DNA from 3 places in the Ornithinibacillus sp. 4-3 genome. Region 1 is predicted to be linked to each of the others. Evidence: riboswitches for the same ligand, from Rfam matches in the RefSeq annotation. Region 1 holds a riboswitch; each other region holds the start of a gene.
What was found. A riboswitch is a leader RNA that binds a small molecule or an ion and turns the genes downstream of it on or off. The one in region 1 is predicted to bind S-adenosylmethionine.

Region 1 (5,132 bases):
AGTATGGCTTTATTAATCAAAAAAATAAACCACCATTTATTTTAGCTATCCAAAAACGATAGAAACTATATTTCAAAAAGCTATCTCGTTAATTTGCTGCCTATTCCTATAGACCATTAGAGATCCTAGTAAAAACCTTTTAGAAGTAGCTGGAGTCTTATAACTAGCTGTACAAGGAGGCATAATAATGATACATCATTATCAACATAAAGAACCAATAATAGATAAAACTGCTTTTATTGCTCACGATGTGACAATTATTGGCGACGTTAAAATTGGAGAATACTCAAGTGTTTGGTTTAATACAGTTATTCGCGGAGATGTTGAACCTACTATTATTGGTAATCGTGTTAACATCCAAGATTTATCTATGATCCATCAAAGTCCAGGTCATCCTGTCATCATCAAGGATGATGTATCAATTGGTCATCAAGTGACTGTTCATGGAGCGACAATTCATAAGAACGCATTAATTGGTATGGGAACAATTTTACTTGATGGAGCAGAAATCGGTGAAAATGCTTTTATTGGGGCCGGAAGTCTAGTACCTCCTGGAAAGAAAATCCCACCCAACACATTAGCATTAGGACGCCCTGCAAAAGTAGTTAGAGAATTAACAGAAGCTGATTTAGCAGAAATGGCAAGAATTCGTTCTTCTTATGTTGAAAAAGCACAATATTATAAAGACCATACTAATCTTGGTAAGAAAGCATAAAAAAGAAGCGAGGAATTATAAATATAATTCCTCGCTACTCTTTTATTTTACAAACGCTTGTAATTGTTCTACTTTATCTGTTTTCTCCCAAGGAAATAACACATCATTTCTTCCAAAATGTCCATAAGCTGCTGTCTTTCTAAAGATTGGCTCACGTAAGTTCAACATATTGATAATTCCGGATGGACGTAAATCAAAATTTGCGCGCACTGCTTCTACTAATTTCGTTTCACTCACAACACCTGTTCCAAATGTTTGAATAGATATGGATACTGGTTCAGCAACTCCAATCGCATAAGCAAGTTGTACCTCACATACATCTGCTAGTTTGGCAGCAACAATATTTTTAGCAACATAACGTGCAGCATATGCAGCAGATCGATCTACTTTTGTAGAGTCTTTACCACTAAACGCTCCACCACCATGTCTTGCATATCCTCCGTATGTATCTACAATAATCTTTCTACCTGTTAAACCGACATCCCCTTGAGGGCCACCGATAACAAATCTTCCTGTAGGATTAATTAAATACTTTGTTTTCTGATCTAATAAATGACCTGGCACGATTGGGTTAATTACATACTCTATCATATCTTTTCTAATTTGTTCTGTTGTAATATCTTCATGATGTTGTGTAGAAATCACAATCGTATCTACACGAATAGGTTGATTATTATCATCATATTCAATTGTTACTTGCGTTTTCCCATCTGGACGCAAATAATCCAATGTTTCATCTTTACGGACATCTGCTAAACGTTTGGCTAATTGGTGAGAAAGAGAAATAGGAAGTGGCATTAATTCTTCTGTCTCATTACATGCAAAACCGAACATAAGCCCCTGATCACCTGCTCCAAGTTCTTCTTGTTCGCTCTCTGCTTCGTCTCCTCGAACTTCTAATGCTGTGTTTACTCCAGTTGCAATATCTGGTGATTGTTCATCAATTGCAGTTAATACTGCGCAAGTGTCTGAATCAAATCCATATTTTGCGCGTGTGTATCCAATCTCTTTTATTGTTCTTCTAACAATTGCTGGGATATCCACATAAATTTTTGTTGATATTTCTCCTGCAACTAATACGAGGCCTGTCGTTACTGTTGTTTCACATGCAACTCTAGCATATGGATCATGCTTTAAAATTTCATCTAAAATCGCATCTGAAATTTGGTCACTCATCTTATCAGGATGTCCTTCTGTAACAGACTCTGAAGTGAATAACCGACGATTTTCTAACATAATGAAGAAATCCTCCTTCTCTTTCTAAGCATCTTCTAGTCATTTGTTAGCATTCTTCTCTATTATTAACTAATTCCAAAAAGCTTTCATCATTTAACGAAATATATTATTTTAAAATACATCAAATAAAAAAAGCCCTTCCTACAAAACAGAGGAAAGGATTAGCCTTTCGCTCTTATTGTTCAAGGAGTATTCCTTGCAACAGGTTAGCACCTTTTCACTATCGTGTGATGGTTGCTGGGTTTCATCGGGTCTGTCCCTCCACCGTCTCAAAATAAGAGAGTATATGCTAAAAAATATCGTAACGAATTCACTTATAGATGTCAATATCTTTGTTCAGAAATTGAATAGACTAGTGAACCACCTATCCTCTATATAATTAAATAGGAAAGAACTTCAGTCGTGCTATATATATGTGTATAGATTATCTTTTTTATAAAAGTTAGGTTTTTTAAATAATTATTATCAAACTAAATTTCTAATTAGACCGAAGCTCCAAACTGTCGAATTTTCGCAGGTACTTTATAGTAAGGAAAATAGATTCTGTATTTCACTTTTCGAAAAGTTAAAAACATGTTATCGTATTAATGGTAATACATATATGTTACAGTTTTTTGATTTTACTTAAAAAACACGTGAATTAGTATAGACTATCTAGGTAGATTTGCTATACTAATAAACATCTAATTAGCGTTTTTAAAAGAACAAGTATTGAAACATTTTATACAAAATGAATAAAAAGGAAGGTATTGTTCATGAATTCATCTTTATTACAAGAGCTTATCTCACATAAGCAACTACAGAAAAATTTATCTGTAGCACAATTAACCGAAAAGTTGGTAGCACGCAAAGAAGGTGAATTATCTTCTACTGGCGCAATTTGTGCAACAACAGGTAAATACACTGGACGTTCTCCTAACGACAAGTTCGTTGTACGTGATGAAACTACTGAAAATCTTGTTGATTGGGGTAATGTAAATCAACCGACTGATGAAGCAACATTTGATAAATTACTTAATAAAGTAGTCGCATACTTAAAAGAAAAAGACGAGATTTTCCTATTCCAAGGTTTTGCTGGTGCAGATGAAGCGTACCGTTTGCCAATCCAAGTGTTTAATGAATATGCGTGGCATAATCTATTTGCTAAACAAATGTTTATTCGTCCAACAGAAGAAGAACTAGCTACATTAGAAGCGGAATTTACTATTGTTTCTGCTCCTACATTCAAAGCTGATCCAGCTGTAGATGGTACAAACTCTGAAGCTTTTATTTTAGTAAGCTTTAGCAAGCGTATTATTTTAATTGGTGGAACAGAATATGCTGGAGAAATGAAAAAGTCTATTTTCTCTGTAATGAACTATCTTCTACCACAACAAGATATTCTATCTATGCACTGCTCTGCTAACGTTGGTGAAGAAGGCGATGTTGCATTATTCTTTGGTCTATCTGGAACAGGGAAAACTACACTTTCAGCAGATCCAAACCGTAAATTAATTGGTGATGATGAGCATGCTTGGAGTCCTACAGGTGTATTTAACATTGAAGGCGGATGCTATGCGAAAACAATTAATTTAACAAGAGAAAATGAACCACAAATTTATGATGCCATTCGTTTTGGCTCTGTACTAGAAAACGTCGTTTTAGATAAAGATACTCGTGTAGCTGATTATGATGATGTCTCTTTAACAGAGAATACAAGAGCTGCATATCCATTAGAATATATTGATAATGCACTTTCACCAAGTGTTGCTGGACATCCAAAAGCGATTATCTTCTTAACAGCTGATGCTTCTGGTACCTTACCTCCAATTAGTAAGCTATCAAAGGATCAAGCAATGTATCATTTCTTAAGTGGATTTACAAGTAAGTTAGCTGGTACAGAACGTGGAGTTACTGAACCACAAGCAACTTTCTCTACTTGCTTTGGAGCTCCTTTCTTACCATTAGCACCTTCTGTTTATGCAGAAATGTTAGGTAAGAAAATTGATGAGCATAATGTTAGTGTATTCTTAGTAAATACTGGTTGGACTGGCGGTCCATATGGTGTTGGTAGCCGTATGAAACTTGCATATACACGTGGAATGATTCAAGCCGCTTTAACTGGTGAATTAGACAATGTTGCGACAGTTAAAGATGAGATTTTCGGATTAGAAATTCCTCAAGAAATTGCTGGAGTTCCTAGCGATGTATTAGTACCGAAAAACACATGGTCAGATCAAGATGCTTATGATAAAGAAGCAAAAGCATTAGCAGCGAAATTCCATGAAAACTTCGAGAAATTTACTGGAGTAAGTGAAAATATCAAACAAGCAGGACCTACTTTTACAGCGTAAAACAAAGTCGATCTCATTATGAGGTCGACTTTTTTATTCCCCTTTCCCCCAGCATAGATAATCTGATTAGCTTCGATTTATTGCGTTCGTCACTCGAATCATATTTTAACCTTATATTTTTACTACATAAGCGTGAAACACAGATCCTATTGTAAATCCCATTCTGCTTCTAAACACCTCTTTAGTTTTTCATCCTTTCTACCTGTTACAAAAGCCCAGAAAAGTAATCACATAATTTTTCAATGATGCATAGGCTATTTTGACATTACACTAATTTTGAAAGGGTAGAGTTGAATGAATAAAATTAAATATTTTGCCTTGTTTTCATGTATATTACTCGTGTTTCTGTCAGCGTGTAGTGATACAAATGAAAAAACATCCATCCAGTTAGGAGAAGTTACACGTTCTCTTTTCTATGCACCACAATACATTGCACTTGAAAAAGGTTTCTTTGAAGAAGAAGGTCTTGAAGTTGACTTACAGACTGTCTGGGGTGGAGACAAAACCATGACCGCATTATTATCAGATAGTATTGATATTGCGCTCGTTGGCTCCGAAACATCTATTTATGTTTATGCACAAGATTCCAAAGATCATGCTGTGAATTTTGCTCAACTCACCCAGACCGATGGAACGTTTTTAGTTGCCAAGGAACCTAAACCTAACTTTAGCTGGGAAGACCTAAAAGACAGCAAATTTCTTGGGCAACGTAAAGGTGGAATGCCACAAATGGTTGGAGAATTTGTTCTTAGAAAAAACGGTATTGATCCACATGCGGATTTAGAGTTATCTCAGAACATAGACTTTGCAAATATTCCAAGCGCCTTTGTCTCAGGTGATTATGAATA
Region 2 (5,132 bases), 1.2 Mb from region 1:
GTCCATTGTAAATCTCATGTTGAAGAGGATAGTGTAGCGCCTTAGCAAAATAACCTTCATCATCTTCGCTCGGCCATATTCCAATCGCATTACGATTATCTTCCCACGGCTTGAGAGTGACATCAGCACCAATAAAATAATAATACGTCATAGTTCTGCTCCATTCCTATTACAAATACATCAGATGACCTCTAATGCTTGCTCTAAATCCTCCCACAAGTCTTCCCATGCCTCTAGACCAATGGAAAGTCGAATCATTGTATCAGTAATTCCCATTTCTAAACGCTCTTTCTCTGGAACAATTTTATGTGTCATCGTTGCAGGATGTTGAATAAGGGAATCAATATCACCTAAACTAACTGCTAGCTTAATTACTTTTACTGCATTTAAAAACTTTTGCGCATCTTTCTTTGTACCAACAACTTCAAATGCAATCATTCCTCCTCCACTTTTCATTTGTTTCTTAAATATTTCATAATCTGGAGCATCAGCGTCTCCTGGATAATAAGCATTTGCTACTTTTGGATGTTCTTTTAAACGTTTAAAAATCTGTTCAGCATTTTCACAATGACGATCCATTCGAACAGGCAATGTCTTCAAACCACGTAACAGAAGCCAGGCATCAAATGGAGAAATAATCCCACCAATATCTTTAAACGTTGTCTTGCGAATTCGCTCAATTAGCTCTGCCTTTCCTGCTGCTAAACCAGCAACAACATCTCCGTGACCCCCAATATATTTTGTAGCACTATGTACAACAATGTCACAGCCTAAATCTAATGGGCGTTGTAAATAAGGAGAACAGAATGTATTGTCTATTACTACAGGGATATCAAATTCTTTAGCCACATCTGCTACCATTTTCAGATCAATTAACTGCATGGTTGGATTTACTGGTGTTTCCACAAAAATGCATGCCGTTTCTTTTCGAATCAATGAACGTATTTCTTCTGTAGATTTCATACTACAAGTTTCATGAGCAATATTGTATTTTTCCTCCATTAATTTCAATAAACCAAATGTATTCCCATATAAAGCTACAGAGCTAATGATATGGTCATTAGCTTTCGTTAAGGAAAATAATACAGCGGAGATAGCAGCCATACCAGAACCAAATGCTAAACCTTTTTCACCATTTTCTATTGCAGCAATCCTTTCTTCTAATATCGCTACAGTAGGATTACGTAATCGTGAATAGGTATAACCATCTGTTTCACCACTAAATCGTTGTTCTCCTTGCTCAGCAGAATCAAATACAAATGTAGATGATTGGAACAAAGGAGGAACAAGACTTCCTAATACTTCTTTTTCATCATATCCTTCATGAATAATAGCCGTTTCAAATCGTTGATATTTTTTCGGCATACAATCCCTCCATTCCTATGACTTTTATTGTACTGGATACAACTAGCATTGAAAAGCATTTATCATCTGAATTTTCAATCTAATTATCTGAACAAAGAAAACAAAAACTAGTGTGAAAATTACTTGCAATTAAAAAAATGGAATTATATAATACTCGTTAAGTTATATGCTCAATCTCTTATCAAGAGTGGTGGAGGGGATAGGCCCTATGAAGCCCAGCAACCTTGGAGTAAATAATTTTACTTTTAATGGTGCCAAATCCTACAGATTAATCGCATTAATCTGGAAGATAAGAGGAGGATTCGTGACCTTACCATACGACCTCTTCTTATTCAGAAGAGGTCTTTTCTTTTTCTGAATTTGAATCATCACATCTTTACAATATAAGCTTCTAAAAATTAAGAGGAGGATTATTAATTATGTCAACATTTCATTTCCAAGATCAAGATACTATTCTACTTCATGGTGGGCAGGTCCCTGATCCAGTAACAGGATCTCGCGCAGTACCTATTCACCAAACAACATCCTATGTATTCCCGGATTCAGAGCATGCCCAAGGCGTATTCGCATTACAAAAAACTGGAAATATTTATACTCGTATTACCAATCCAACGGTGGATGCATTTGAACAGCGTGTAAGTTTACTGGAAGACGGGGTTGCAGCTGTCGCAACTTCTTCTGGTATGGCGGCAATTACATTTGCCATTTTAAATATTGCAAGTGCTGGAGATGAAATTGTTACAGATAGTAACCTATACGGTGGAACATATAATTTATTCGTCCATACCTTGCCTAGATATGGAATCAATGTAAAATTCGTTGATGGATCGGATCCTGAAAACTTTAGAGAAGCTATTACGGATAAAACAAAAGCAGTTTATGGGGAGACCATTACAAACCCAAGCTTGTATGTTTTTGACATTGAGGCTGTAGCTGATATTGCTCATGAGCATGGGATTCCTCTTATTATTGATAACACATTCGCACCTGGAATCGCGCATCCATTAAAATGGGGTGCAGATATTGTTGTTCATTCTGCCACAAAATGGATTGGTGGACATGGGAATTCCATTGCTGGAGTTGTCGTTGATGGCGGAAAATTTGACTGGAGTAATGGAAAATTCCCAGGATTTACAGAGCCAGATGATAGCTATAATGGATTACGCTATGTAGATGTAGGTGCACCTGCATTTGCTATTAAACTACGAGTACAGTTATTGCGTGATATCGGCGCTTGCTTAAGTCCACATAACGCATTTTTATTGTTGCAAGGATTAGAAACTTTACATTTACGAATGGAACGTCATGCGAAAAATACAGAAAAAGTTGTTAAGTTCTTAACAACACATCCTGCGGTAGATTGGGTGAACTACCCTGGCTTAAAAGATCACCCATCACATGAGCTTGCACATAAGTACTTTACAGAAGGTTACGGTTCCATTGTTACATTTGGAATTAAAGGCGGTCGTGATGCTGGAAGAAAAGCAATCGACAATGTGAAGCTATGGTCACATGTTGCAAATGTTGGTGATGCGAAATCATTAATTATCCATCCTGCATCCACTACACATCAACAATTAAGTGCAGAGGATCTGGAGAAAAGTGGAGTAAATGAAGAATTAATTCGTCTATCTATTGGACTTGAATCTGTAAAAGATATTTTAGAAGACTTGGATCAAGCAATGTCTAAAGCGGTAGGTATTGAACCTTCGCTTACAAACACCGAAGATTCAGTTACAAAATGGCTAGTACATTCACCATTTGACCGCAGTGAAGGCTTACGCCAAAAGGTCATTGCAGTTGCTGATATCGACGAAACAAAAGTAGCAGCAGTTAAAAAGGCTGGTTATCAAATAATTGCAGTGGATGCCATCTCTTCTACAGACCAAGTTGATGCACTATGGGTCAAAGATAATATCTCAAAAGCTCAACTGACTACATTTACAGAGAAGCAAGGAAAAATCATCTGGGTAGAAAATGAGCCAACAGGAGATATCATAAGTGCATTGGGAAGTATACATGACGCTATCGTCTTCTTTAATAAAGATTTATTAGAAGAAATAGTAGAAGCAAGGACAAGTAAATAATTCATAAAACAAAAAGCGAAAGTCGCGCCCTTACAGGCTAAAAGCGTGACGTGACTGAACTTAGTCGATAAAAGTGCGACTATGACTCTGTCTGCGCCTAACGCCTTGTCAATCGCCAAGTCTCCTTTATTATAGGATGGCTCGCGTTAGCTCTTAGTTTTTGGTGCTCAGAGCTAGACAGCGCTAACTTTGAATAAGCATTAATTTGCGCAATTTTTATACTTTCTTTTCTCATGAAGAAAAACCTGTTAGCTTCCTTATCGGCTAACAGGTTTTTTTCACAGAAAATATAATTAATCATACATATTTTATGGTTTCAAACTAATACTTTAAAGTACCAAGTTTATGGCTTTTCATTTCACTAACTCAAATCATTTTCCATTTGCATAAAATCTCATATAACAAGAAAATTTCCTCTTTTCCCCCAATTCAAACAATTATTTTGTAAAAAAGATTTCGGTTTACATCGTACATGTAAAGTGTAAAATAATGAAAGACGGTCTTTTATTTTTATCTCCATTTAGAGGTAATTTTTCAGTAAAAGGAATATAAAATTCTCTTGGGAACTAAATTCTTATTAAGTGAGTATAAAACCTCTGATAGATGTCACATTTTTTTATAGGCAGGCTATACAAAATATAATAGTTTTAGACTAGACTTCATTATGTAATGAACTTAAGAAAATTGGACATAATTGCTTTAAAAAGACCCTTTTAAATAAGTGCATGATATAGGTGTGATTTCAATTATTAGGAAAATAATTTATGGGATAATAGGTATTTTAATTATTATTGGTGGCGTCAGCATTTATGCATATAGTAAACAACAATCCAACTTCGCAAAATTAAAAGAAGTTCCTCCTGTTACAGAAGATATTCTTGAGCAAATTGCGGAAGAAGAGATTGAGCCAGAAGAGTTTGTCGAAGAAGAAGTTCCTGCATCATCCACAAATGGCATCCGCGAGAGAATCAAAAGCGCGCTGAACTCCTTTTTACATCAGGATATAAAGATTGTTGGTATAGGAGATTCCCTAACTCAAGGAGTTGGTGATGAACATAATGCAGGAGGATACATTGGAATCTTAGATCGTACAATTAATGCAGAAAATCAAATTGCGACCTTTGAAAACTTCGGAAAAAGAGGAAATCGTACAGATCAAATGCTTGTGCGCATGGAAGAAGAAGAAGAGATTTCGGAGTCTCTGAAGAGTGCAGATATTATTTTAATTACAATCGGTGCAAATGATATCATGAAAGTCGCAAGAGACAACTTTGTAGACCTTCATTATTTACAATTTGCTCGAGAACGTGTAAAGTACGAAGAACGTATAAATACGATTCTGACACAAATGAGAGAACTAAATAATAAAGCACATATTTTCCTATTAGGAATTTATAATCCTTTTGCTCAATATTTCCCAGAGATAGAGGAATTAGGAACGATTGTAAATGACTGGAATCGAACAAGTAATTTTACGACGAGTCAATATGAAGATGTTACATTTATTCCTATGCAAGATGTGTTTGATCAAGCAAGTGATAATCTATTTGCTGATGATCACTTTCATCCAAATTCACTAGGATATTATCATATGGCAGAACGTGTTTTAGAGTTTTTAACAAATATAGAAGTTGAAGGTGGGAATGATGAAGAAGAAAACGGAACAACTACCGGGGAATA
Region 3 (5,132 bases), 850 kb from region 1:
AACCCTTCTACATATTTCTGTGCGACAACAATACGTCCATGATGACCAAATAAGGTTGCTGGCACATACTCATCCCATAAAAATGCTTGTAATTCTTCCCAATGTGCTTTTGCTTCTTCTTGTGTAGTGGATAAACGAATTGCATCTTTTAATTCCGTAATTTTCGGATGATCTGTACCACCAAAGAAGTTTGGATCAAGTACTAATAACTGAGAAGGCGATGTAACAAATGCTGTTCCTGTAATAAACATATTCCATTTTGTTGTATCATCTAAATTCCCAATAACAGTTGCCCAATCATACACATCTAATTTTACATTGAAGCCAGCTGCTTCTAGCTGAGACTGTGTTACAATTGCCGCATTGTAATGGTAATCATAATCACGTGTAACCATTAAAACAATTTCTTCTCCATTATATCCTGCTTCTGCTAATAATTCTTTTGCACGCTCCGGGTTGTTCTGATTATAGGAGTCTGCACCAGCAGCCGTCGCCCAGCTCACTTGATCTGCACTTAAGAAACCATTGTCTAATGAATACATAGCTTCATTCACAAAGCTTGCTTGCATGATTTCTTCCATATTTAAAGCAGCATTCACCGCTTGACGCATTTTTTCATCTGCCATAAAACCTTCAATTTTATTATAAATTAAAGTATGCGTCCCTGAAGAACCTGGATAGATAGTTAAATCCGAATTATTATTTAATTGCTCATAACTATCATATGCCATATTGTCCGCAATATCATATTCCCCAGTTTGAATTCCTGCTAAACGAGTGGAATCATCCGGAACAAAATAGTAGTATAAATCATCCACTAGTACTTCACGTTTCCCTACCATCCCACTCGGTTCACCTTCAGGAGACACATATTCTTCAAATTTTGTTAATTTAATATATTGATCTTGTTTCCATTCATCAAACTGAAACGGCCCCGTACCTACATACTCTTCTACACCTTCTGCTGGCGCAGCCTCAATAATTTCTTTTGGCATAATTGGCGTATATTGCCCGCGCCCTAATCCTGCAATAATATCTAGTAAATCAGCCATTGGTTCTTCCATTTCGATAACTACTGTATATTCATCTTCCTCTTTAAAAGCATTTTCTTCTAAGATGTCTTTAATTGGTGAACGATCTAACCATCTGTTCATGGAAGCTACTACATCTTCTGCTTTCATTTCTTTTCCATTATGGAACTTCACACCTTGACGTAAATGGAATGTATATGTAGTTCCATCTTCGCTTCGATCAATCTTTTCTGCTAATAATGGCTTTGCTTCTAAATTCTCATCTAAAGCAACAAGTGATTCAAAAATATTTCTACTGATTTCCATTGAAACAATAGCAGTTGTTACATGCCCATCTAATGTCGGTGGTTGGGCATTAACCGCAATCTTTAATTCTCCACCTTGCTCTGCTGTTTCATTCACTTTATTTGAATCTTCATTGTTTTCATCTTTTGTTGTATTAGCGTCATTATCACTACATGCTACAACAAATAAAGAAAGTAGAAATAAAACAACTATTGCTTTAATTGCTTTCTTCCCCATTTTCTTAACTCCCCCTATTTTAATCTTGATCTATAAAAAGTATAAAAATTCCGAATTTTATATCCGGATTTTTTATATTCATCTAACGACTATAGATCTTTCCTTTGTTTAGAGCTTGGAAAAAGCCCCTATTCATCTTAAGCAATCGAATGATGCTTGTCAAATGAATAAGGGCTTTTATTCCATGCTTATTCTTTGTTCACTTTTATTCTATAGTTACGTTCCAGAAAATCGGTCCGGAAAATGCTTCAATTCCTTCTACATTCTTTTGAGAAGCGTATAATCCATGATATGCACCTAAAGTGGATACAGGTAGTAGCTCTTCCCATGCATATAACTGTAAATCATCCCAAATTTCTTTTGCTTCTTCAATTGTTGGTGCTAACTCCAGGGCGCGCATTTGCTCATGTACATGTTCATCTTCAATTCCTGCTGCCCATGTTGGACTTAACCCTAAAAATTGTGGTGGGGTACTAACTGTTGAGAAGCCCATAATATATAAATCCCATGTGTCTGCTTCATATTGGCGACTATTGATCGTTGGCCAATCCACAATTTCCAACTTCACATTTACACCAATTCTGGTTAATTGCTCTTGAATTACTACTGCCGTATTATAATGATGATCATAATCTCTTGTCGATAACAGGCGAAGTTCTTCCCCTTGGTAATCACTTTCTGCTAGTAATTCTTTTGCTTTTTCCTGATTATTGATATTGTAATATTCTTTACCAGCATCACTCTTCCAAGTAACCAAATTATCATCCATATAACCTGATTTTAATGTGTAAAGATCTGGATTTGGAAATGCTGCATTCATTATTTCTTCAGAGTCAATTGCTGTATTTAATGCCTGACGTAGTTTGAAGTCACTTACAGGCCCTTCTATTGTATTAAAGATTAAAAATTGCTCACCACTTGCTGTAATGTGTGCGTTTAGGTTTTCATCATTTGTAACTAATTCATAGCTATCATATGGAATACCATATGCAAAATCATATTCTCCAGATTGAAGACCAGCTAAACGAGTTGATGTATCAGGTACGATGTAAAAGTAAATATCATCTATTAATGCTTCTTTTTTCCCTGATAACCCATCCGCTTCTTTATCTACTGCTTGATACTCATCATATTTTGTGAAATGGATATATTGATCTTGTTTCCAGTCTTCAAATTTATAAGGTCCTGTTCCGATATATTCATTTACAAAGTCTTCACCAGCGTCCTCAACTACTTCTTTTGGCATAATTGCTGGAGCCTGCTTTGATGTAGCAATCGTATCTAATGTCAGTGAAGATGCTTCTTTAAGCTCTAAAACAACTGTATAATCATCTTCTGCTGTCCATGTTGCATCGCCAAAAATAGAACCTGTAATAGTTGATTTGGTTAACCATCTTTCCATAGAAGCAATAACATCTTCAGCAGTCATTTCTTTGCCATTATGGAATTTAATACCTTCTCTTAATTTAAATACATATGTTTTATTATCCTCTGTTTCAACAGATTCTGCTAACATTGGAACTGGCTTAAATTCTGCATCTGTTGTTAAAAGTGTTTCAAATATCAGTCTAGAAGTATCTCTGCCTGATGTTGATGTATTTGCCGGCTGATCTAAGTTAGGCGGTTGAGCATCTAATGCAATACGTAATCTATTTTCTGCAGCTTCTTCTTGGTTTGCTGCTTCACCTGAATCTTTTTCATTATCACTATCTGAATGACTATCCTTACTTTGTCCACATCCTACAGCAATAATTGCTACTGCAAGTAAAATAAAAAATAAACCTTTTCTAAATAAATTCATGTCTTATCCCTCCCGATTTATACCTAGAATTCACATTTGTTTACTAGGTTTTAAAGCTATGTAAAGCTTGATTTTACTGCTAATCCCTTTTCTGGAAGTCAAGAAAAGCGTAGAGCGCCCGTTTAAAAACGTAGAGATTGGAGTGGCACAACCGAGATAAAGGAAACACGGTGAGGTCACGAACCGATGTTGACTTATTGTAGGGCGTGACGCGAAATCTCTTAGTTTTTGGCGCTCGGAGCTAGACAGCGCTATCTCCGAATAAGAATTAATTTGTGCAAAACTTTATACCTTCTTACTCAACTAAAAAACCTCTTCCATCAAAGGAAGAGGCTATATCATGATAAATTATCCGCGCTCTTCCTTATCTTTCAAGCTTATTTGCTTGCTGGAATTGGCACCTTATCGAATACTTCTTAATTATTCGATGGTTGCTGCAGGATCGTAGGACCAGTTCCTCCCCTGACTCTTGATAAGGAATTATCTTTTTAAATTGTGAATTAATCATATATGAAGTCTATTATTATTGTCAAGCACTTAAATAATAGAATCATTTTTCTGAAAACTAATACCTATTCCCCAATTGTTACATTCCAAAAAATTGGACCTGAGAAGGTAATGATTCCTTCAACTTTATTACTTGATGCATATAAGCTATTATAACTTCCAAATGTCGTAACAGGCAGAAGCTCTTCCCATGCATAGCGTTGTAAATCTTCCCATATTTCTTGAGCTTCTTCTGTTGTCGGCGCTGTTTCTATAGCTTTCATATCTTCTACAACTTTCTCATCATTGACTCCACCAGCCCAAGTTGGACTTAATCCAAGGAATTGTGGTGGTGTACTTACCGTTGAGAAAGAAATTACATAGGCATCAAATGCATCAGTATCATCTTTAAGCTGTGTCACCGTTGGCCAATCATAAATTTCTAATGTCGCATTTATTCCAATTTGAGATAATTGATCATGGATGACAACTGCTGCATTATAATGATGATCATAATCACGAGTCGCTAAGATTTTAAATTCTTCGCCGTTGTAATCCATATCTTCCAACATCTGTTTTGCCTTTTCTGGATCATTGATATTATGATATTCCTCTCCAGCATCACTTGCCCAACTGACGATGTCTTCGTCCATATAACTGGAATGTAACCAAAACAGGTCTTCATTCGGATAAGCTGCCATCATAATTTCTTCAATATCTAGCGCTGTATTAATTACTTCACGCATTCTAACATCAGCAGCTGGCCCCTTCTCTTTGTTATAAGCTAATAATTGTACTCCAGTTACATCAAGATGAGTATTTATATTTTCATCACGATTAACTTGTTCATAGCTGTCATAAGGAACACCATAAGCAAAGTCGTATTCCCCTGTTTGTAAACCAGCTATACGTGTAGAGGCATCTGTAACAATATAGAAGTAAATATCATCCACTAAAGCCTCTTTCTTTCCAGCTAAACCATCTGCTGGCTCCTCTAAAGCACTATAATCATCAAATTTTGTAAAATGAATATATTGATCTTGTCTCCATTCTACAAATTGATAAGGGCCTGTTCCAATATATTCTGAAACCCCTTCAGCTGTCGCCGCTTCAACAACTTCTTTGGGCATAATTGCTGCTGCCTGTTTAGAAGATGCAATGGTATCTAAGGTCAGTGATGATGACTCCACTAATTCTAATACAACAGTGTAATTATCCTCCGCAGTCCAAGTTGCACCTTCAAAAATAGTTCCTGTAATTGCTGATTTCTCTAACCATCTTTCCATCGATGC

Region 2: linked by a shared signal. The riboswitch ahead of AB4Y30_RS17160 (O-acetylhomoserine aminocarboxypropyltransferase/cysteine synthase family protein) and the one ahead of metK (methionine adenosyltransferase) in region 1 are both predicted to bind S-adenosylmethionine.
Region 3: linked by a shared signal. The riboswitch ahead of AB4Y30_RS15790 (ABC transporter substrate-binding protein) and the one ahead of metK (methionine adenosyltransferase) in region 1 are both predicted to bind S-adenosylmethionine.

Annotation. Positions count from the first base shown of each region.
Region 1 is NZ_CP162599.1:2,394,960-2,400,091, forward strand. It holds gene AB4Y30_RS11750 (class I SAM-dependent methyltransferase) at 1-62, shown strand, start outside; gene AB4Y30_RS11755 (gamma carbonic anhydrase family protein) at 188-715, shown strand; gene metK (methionine adenosyltransferase) at 758-1,951, opposite strand; SAM riboswitch class I at 2,124-2,232, opposite strand; gene pckA (phosphoenolpyruvate carboxykinase (ATP)) at 2,707-4,284, shown strand; gene AB4Y30_RS11770 (ABC transporter substrate-binding protein) at 4,579-5,132, shown strand, end outside.
Region 2 is NZ_CP162599.1:3,570,050-3,575,181, forward strand. It holds gene AB4Y30_RS17150 (hypothetical protein) at 1-151, opposite strand, end outside; gene megL (methionine gamma-lyase) at 181-1,365, opposite strand; SAM riboswitch class I at 1,541-1,661, shown strand; gene AB4Y30_RS17160 (O-acetylhomoserine aminocarboxypropyltransferase/cysteine synthase family protein) at 1,785-3,452, shown strand; gene AB4Y30_RS17165 (GDSL-type esterase/lipase family protein) at 4,189-5,132, shown strand, end outside; gene AB4Y30_RS17170 (YpmS family protein) at 5,099-5,132, shown strand, end outside.
Region 3 is NZ_CP162599.1:3,242,544-3,247,675, forward strand. It holds gene AB4Y30_RS15785 (ABC transporter substrate-binding protein) at 1-1,553, opposite strand, end outside; gene AB4Y30_RS15790 (ABC transporter substrate-binding protein) at 1,759-3,354, opposite strand; SAM riboswitch class I at 3,716-3,833, opposite strand; gene AB4Y30_RS15795 (ABC transporter substrate-binding protein) at 3,927-5,132, opposite strand, start outside.